Regions from separate parts of the Phyllobacterium sp. CCNWLW109 genome, predicted to be linked through region 1. Evidence: predicted binding sites of a transcription regulator. Region 1 holds the regulator's gene; each other region holds the start of a gene.
What was found. The regulator LexA, encoded in region 1, represses DNA repair genes until DNA is damaged. The targets are predictions, from matches to a motif close to TGTTCNNNNTGTGTTCNG.

Region 1 (2,274 bases):
GGCAATTGGTTTGACGGGACGGGCATCCTATCCTGCGATTATGGTCTCAGAAGACGGAAAACTGGTCGCGTTAAGAACGGACGACGACCATCTGGCGATCAATAAACAAGCAGGCAGCGCCTTCAGCCTCGATAATTGGCAGTTGGGGTATAGGGCCGGGCAGATTATTAAGCCGGCAATGAAAGGCGATGTTGCAAGCGGCGTTCAGTTCGAATGTAACAATAAGCTTTGCACTGCCCGGGAGCCGGGAGGATTAATCGTTGCCTATACCGATGATGCAACAAGAACAGCAGATGCATGCCTAGAAGGGGATATCATCATTTTGGCTTTTGCCGCGAGGGCTGCAAATTGTCCAAATGCTGGAAAATTGTTGCTTTCATCGCAAATGCTGGCGCTCAAAGGCGCTGCGGAGATCAGGTTTGATGCTCCACAATCTGACTCTGTCGAAGCCGATTCCACACCAGTTGGCACCGATTTGGCAAAACAAGAGCTTTCTCAACGCCTGAATTCGGTTGATATAAAATATGCGATTGGCACGCCCAACCGCCCTTGGAATAATTACCGCATCTATTCCCGCGCCGCGCGCAATCTTGAAGAGCGGCAACTATCCAAGAAACCACCGGATACAGGCAAGAAAATGTAGTTCGGCGTTTATGGTAGTCCTAAACATTTTTCGCTAGCTGCCATTCTGTGGCTGTTCGAATGGAGCCTACGAACAAAAGCACACCGTCCAGCGAAGCGTAAACGCCATCAATATCTGCGTATCAGACCGACCAGCTTGCCCTGTACCTGAACGCGGTCCGGTCCAAAGATGCGGGTTTCATAGGCGGGGTTTGCTGCTTCGAGAGCAATGGATGCACCTTTTCGGCGAAAACGCTTCAACGTTGCTTCTTCATCATCCACGAGTGCCACAACGATTTCACCGGGGCTCGCGGTATCTCCGCGCTTGATAACAACAGTGTCGCCGTCAAAAATACCCGCTTCGATCATGGAGTCACCTTTGACCTCAAGCGCATAATGCTCACCGCTGCCGATCATATCGGGCGGGAGATTGAGCATGTGAGTCTGGTTTTGAATTGCAGCGATCGGCACACCGGCAGCGATACGTCCCATAACAGGAATGCTGATCATGTTGGCAGCAACAATATCGGCAGTGCTTGCTTGCGGGCGAGGCGGCGCAACATTTCGTCCCAAACTGCCTTCAATAACGCTCGGAGAAAATTTGCGTTGCGCGTTCAGACCCGGCGCAATCGAGTCGGGCAGGCGAAGCACTTCCAGCGCCCGTGCCCTATTTGCTAGCCGACGAATAAATCCTCGCTCCTCCAGTGCGGTAATCAGGCGATGAATGCCGGATTTGGATGCGAGATCAAGTGCGTCCTTCATTTCATCAAAAGAAGGGGGAATGCCCGTTTCCTTCAACCGTTCATGTATGAAGAGCAGAAGTTCATGTTGTTTGCGCGTCAGCATAGGGGCGATCCTTAAGTGTGGAATCGGAAAAACAAAACCAGAACAAACACTATATGTTCCAGTTGTGTTCCACAAGGATTAATATCTGGTATAAACCAGCCCTATATGCCCAATTACTCTGAAAATCAGATGGAATGACGCAAAATATGGGCCTATCCGCCTATCGGAGGACCGCTCGACTGGCGTAATGTGAGTTCCACGGGCCATAATTCATGAATATTGTCCACGGGTTCGCCATCAAGGACGCGCACGAGCATTTCAGCGATTCTCGTGGCGGCGGAGCGCATTGATGATCGTGTGGTGGTCATGGATGGAACCATGTTGCTGGCATTGAGATATGGAAAGACATCGTCATGGGTGATGAGCGATACTTGTTTGCCCAACTGATAACCCTTGTTGCGAACTGCACGTGACACGCCCAAAGCGGTCATCATTGATCCTGCAATGATTGCTGTCGGTTGCGGAGTGCATGAAAGCAGCCGTTGCGTTTCACGAAAGCCGATTTCATCAGAGAAGTAGTCGTGTACGATGAAGCGCGGGTCGATTTCGACGCCGCGTTCGCTTAGCGCTTGGCGATATCCGAGCTCGCGATGCTCAGAGAACGTAAACCCTCTTAACCCGTCAATCATGGCTATATGCCGATGTCCAAGGTCGAGGAGGTGGCTTGCGGCCTGATAGAATGCGCCCTGATTGTCGATATCCAGCCAGGCATGGGGCCTGTCTATGTTCGTACGGCCATGCAGAACAAAAGGAAAGTTTGCATCGATCAGCATGGATACGCGCTCATCGACCAAAACAGGCCCGGAG
Region 2 (2,274 bases), on a different contig from region 1:
CAAGGTTCGGCAGCGTGAACGATGTCTGCGCCTATCTTGAACAGACGGACAATCATTTGTATGCTGCCACGGTCGAACTGCTCCCCATTATTGGCGACACCATGGACGCGCTATATTCTACATCGCCGCGTCTGGCCCGGATGTCAGGTTCGGGCGCTACCTGCTTTGCGATTTATGACACCGATGAGGCCGCATCTGCTGCCGCATCTCTGATAAGCAATGCCTATCCATTGTGGTTTGTGGTCAAGACAGATAGCGGCGAAGGAGAAAACTGACCTTGGCCGACAATTCATCACGCGCTTTCGTTCCAGTCAAAATCGCTGTCCTTACGGTGTCAGACACACGCTCGCTTGATGATGATAAATCGGGCAAAACGCTTGTTGAACGCATCGTGGCGGCAGGCCATATATTGGCGGACAGGGATATTGTTACTGACGATGTGGAGAAGATTCGGGAGCGTGTGCTTTCCTGGTCAAAGGATGAGCAGATCGATGTCATCATCACCACAGGAGGCACGGGTTTCACTGGCCGCGACGTGACACCGGAAGCACTCGAGCCCATATTCGAAAAGCGGATGGACGGATTTTCTACCATTTTTCATAAGGTTTCCTATGACAAAATCGGCACGTCCACGATTCAGTCACGAGCAACGGGTGGAGTGTTAAACGCCACTTTCGTCTTTGTGCTGCCGGGATCTCCCGGCGCATGCAAGGATGCCTGGGATAATATTCTGCAATACCAGCTCGATTATCGTCACATGCCCTGTAATTTTGTCGAGATCATGCCTCGGCTCGATGAACATTTGAAACGCGGTGGTAAGAGCTAAGCTGCTGGAATGATTTCCGCGCGTAAACGTTTCATCGCCAAACCACGGGCCAGATCAGCCGCCTTCTTTTCCGGCTTCAATAAGGCCATTGCCTGCCGCTTGGAGATCAACAGGCCATCGGCAATGGGGCTGCGTTTTGAAAATAGCCTGTTAAACAGCGGCTTACGGTGAACATGGGAGCATGAGAAGCAGGCCGGGCCTTGTGAGCGCTCGACGTGAACAGCGACCGGCTCAATCCATCCATCGAGCAATCTTGCTCCGGGTTCCACCAGCAAAAACCATTCACTGCGTGCCCGCCGGAACCCATCAATCAATGTCTGGTCCTGCAGAAAGATACAGCCAGCGGCATCAGCCACGCGGTGGGTCTGATCCGACGATCCGTAATCGACAATAATCACGTCGCTGAGAAGCCCTTCGACGGCTCCACCGACCAGCCCGGCAAGGGTTCTGGCTAACAATTCGTCTGAATTATGGGTTTCAATCAGGACGGAAATCATACCTAGCCAATATATCAATGTGACTAGAATTTCCATCCATCCTTTTACCTAAATTGTTCTTGATTTGTTCTCATTATTTGATAGGAATAGATTCACGCTCGAAGGTGCCACCGAATCGGTACCACCCTGGCAGGGAGAACGCAGATGAACATTGTAGTGCAGGCGGATAAGGTTGCTTTCGGAAGCGGCCGAGCACAACATGCCAACGCATTGATTGAAGATGCTGGTTTGCGCATAGACAGCGAACGCAGACGCGGCCGGGGCGCGGGTATGAATCCCACTGGCCGTTTCGAGGCGGAAAGCCGCCATGTCTATGATGATGGTTGGGAAACAATTGAAGATCTACCACCATTCAAGACTGAGGTACAACTCGAAAAGCCCCGGACAATCATCACACGCAATGACTCGCCTGATATAAGTTTCGACAGGTCAATCAACCCTTATCGCGGTTGCGAACATGGTTGCATCTATTGCTTTGCCCGCCCGACACATAGCTATATGGGATTGTCCGCCGGACTTGATTTTGAATCAAAACTCTTTGCCAAGCCTGATGCAGCAAAGATGCTGGACAGGGAATTGTCCAAGCCAGGTTATACTGCAAAGACAATCGCCATCGGCACAAATACCGATCCCTATCAGCCCATCGAGAAGAAATGGCGCATTATGCGCGATATTCTTCAGGTTCTGGAGGCTCATCAACATCCCGTTGGAATCGTTACAAAATCCGCGTTGGTTATGCGGGATCAGGACATTCTGGCGCGCATGGCTGAGAAGGGCCTCGCCAAGGTTTGTCTTTCAGTGACGACCCTTGATGGAAAGCTGGCGCGCACGATGGAGCCCCGGGCTTCAACGCCTACGCGCAGACTGCAAGCCCTGCGCAGTCTTTCCGATGCAGGCGTGCCTGTTGGTGTCATGGTGGCTCCCGTCATTCCCGGGTTGAACGATCATGAG
Region 3 (2,274 bases), on a different contig from region 1:
CAAATGTCCACGTTCTGATCTGGGCTATACGCCGCGAAAGAGCGTCGATATCGCCATCAATGGAATCAGCCCGCCGAACCTCTTCTGCCATATAATTTTCGTTCACATGACCTTTTTCAACAAGATCAGTATATACGGACGCAATGATGTCAGCGTGTTGCGCCGGTGCAATCTTGCGATAATCCGGCAAGGCGCAGGCGTCCCATAAAAGTGCTACACGTTCGGGCGTATTTGCGAGTGGAGCAATATCGGGATCACGCGAAAGAAACTCCAAAGCTTGCTGGTCAACCGCCGGAAGAGCTCTGGTCAGACCATCAATCGGTGCCGGAGTGTCAATGGAGCGCTTCAGCGCATCGAGGCTGGAATAGTCAAAATGAGCACTCCGCCACTGCAAAATCTTCACTGCATCGAAAGCATGGGATTCAACACGTTGAACAAGCGCTTCGGAGAAACCTGACACATGGCCCGTCACGCCAAATGTTCCGTCACGCAAATGGCGCCCGGCTCGCCCGGCTATCTGACCGATTTCTGCCGGTGAAAGATCGCGGAACTGATATCCATCAAATTTCCGGTCCTGTGCAAACGCAACGTGGTCCACGTCGAGATTGAGCCCCATACCAATGGCATCGGTTGCCACCAGATAGTCCACATCCCCGGACTGATAAAGCTCCACCTGCTTGTTTCTCGTTCGTGGGCTTAGCGTTCCCATGACCACCGCAGCGCCACCATTCTGCCGCCGGATCAATTCCGCGATTGAATAGACTTCTTCCGCCGCGAAAGCCACAATCGCCGTGCGCGGTGGCAGGCGGGTAATCTTTTTCGAACCGGAATAGGCGAGATTGGACAATCTTGGCCGTGTAACCACGGATATGCCCGGCAAAAGCTTCTCCAGAATGCCACGCATCGTTGCAGCGCCCAGGAGGATTGTTTCCTGACGCCCGCGGAGATGCAGAATGCGATCCGTGAAAATGTGGCCACGCTCAAGATCGTTGGCAAGCTGAACTTCGTCAATGGCAACAAAATCCATATCCGTATGGCGCGGCATGGCCTCTACGGTGCAAACTGAATAACGGGCGCCAGGCGGACTGATTTTTTCTTCGCCGGTAATCAGCGCGACATTGGCAATGCCTGCTCGCTCCACGACACGATTATAAACCTCGCGCGCCAAAAGCCGCAGCGGCAAACCGATCATACCGGATCGGTGCGCGAGCAGGCGCTCAATCGCAAGATGAGTCTTGCCAGTGTTTGTGGGCCCCAAAACTGCCGTAACATCGCGGCCAGTCAGTGTGAGAGGCAGTTCGGTCTTGGGCATAAGGTTCATCAACTACAATCCAGTACCGCCCAAATGAGCAAACCAAAGTTTGGCGTTCATCCAAACAGCATTCTCAGCATCTACAGAACGTAAGTGGCTCAATCCAGATAAACAATCATTAATCGATTCACGGAATATACCGTTAAGAAATAGAACGCGAGCAGAACGAATCGGCTACGAATCAGCTTTAGGCTCATATTCCCGATTTGTTCACGGCGATATATAGATTTTTTCCAAGCATAATCACTACATGCTGAATCACTCAACTTGTTGGAGGCCCACATCGCGCAAAAAAATTAACTTTTGCGCATCGCCGCGAATTATCAGTTTTCATCAAGAGTCAAGCACCTCTGCCGACTGGATTCTCCAGCCGGCAGAGCGCCTGCAGTAAAAACGGTCTTAGCTCAGATATTGTCCGCCATTGGCTGAGAGCGTTGAGCCGGTTATGAAACCGGATTCGTCTGAGGCCAGGAAAACGACACAGCGCGCCACCTCTTCAGGCTCGCCAAGACGACCGACCGGAATCTGCGGGATGATGCGCTCGTTTAAAACCTTTTCATCAATTGCACGCACCATTTCCGTTCCGATGTAACCGGGACAGATCGCATTGACAGTAATGCCAGCCCGTGCACCCTCTTGTGCCAGTGCCTTTGTAAATCCTATATCGCCCGCCTTGGCAGCCGAATAATTGACCTGTCCAGCCTGACCCTTTTGCCCGTTGATCGACGATATATTGATGATGCGTCCAAATTTGCGGTCTCTCATCCCCGTCCAGAGCGGATGAGTCATATTAAACAGGCCATTCAGATTGGTATTGATGACATCCGTCCACTGCCCTGGTGTGAGCTTGTGAAACATAGCGTCGCGCGTGATACCGGCGTTATTTACGAGCACCGAAATGGGTCCCAGATCGGCCTCCACCTTGGCAATACCGGCTGTACATTCTTCGTAACTCGACACAT

Region 2: a site for LexA is predicted at 1,378-1,395, ahead of V9K92_RS07410 (PA0069 family radical SAM protein). Genes of this name have one in related genera too.
Region 3: a site for LexA is predicted at 1,509-1,526, ahead of V9K92_RS14005 (helicase-related protein). Genes of this name have one in related genera too.

Annotation. Positions count from the first base shown of each region.
Region 1 covers NZ_JBBCBK010000004.1:896,749-899,022, forward strand. The annotation lists gene V9K92_RS19740 (ComEC/Rec2 family competence protein) at 1-643, shown strand, start outside; gene lexA (transcriptional repressor LexA) at 751-1,467, opposite strand; gene V9K92_RS19750 (substrate-binding domain-containing protein) at 1,620-2,274, opposite strand, start outside.
Region 2 covers NZ_JBBCBK010000002.1:439,596-441,869, reverse strand. The annotation lists gene V9K92_RS07425 (4-(cytidine 5'-diphospho)-2-C-methyl-D-erythritol kinase) at 1-275, shown strand, start outside; gene moaB (molybdenum cofactor biosynthesis protein B) at 278-826, shown strand; gene V9K92_RS07415 (glycosyltransferase family 2 protein) at 823-1,359, opposite strand; gene V9K92_RS07410 (PA0069 family radical SAM protein) at 1,468-2,274, shown strand, end outside.
Region 3 covers NZ_JBBCBK010000003.1:710,245-712,518, reverse strand. The annotation lists gene V9K92_RS14005 (helicase-related protein) at 1-1,321, opposite strand, end outside; gene V9K92_RS14000 (beta-ketoacyl-ACP reductase) at 1,712-2,274, opposite strand, start outside.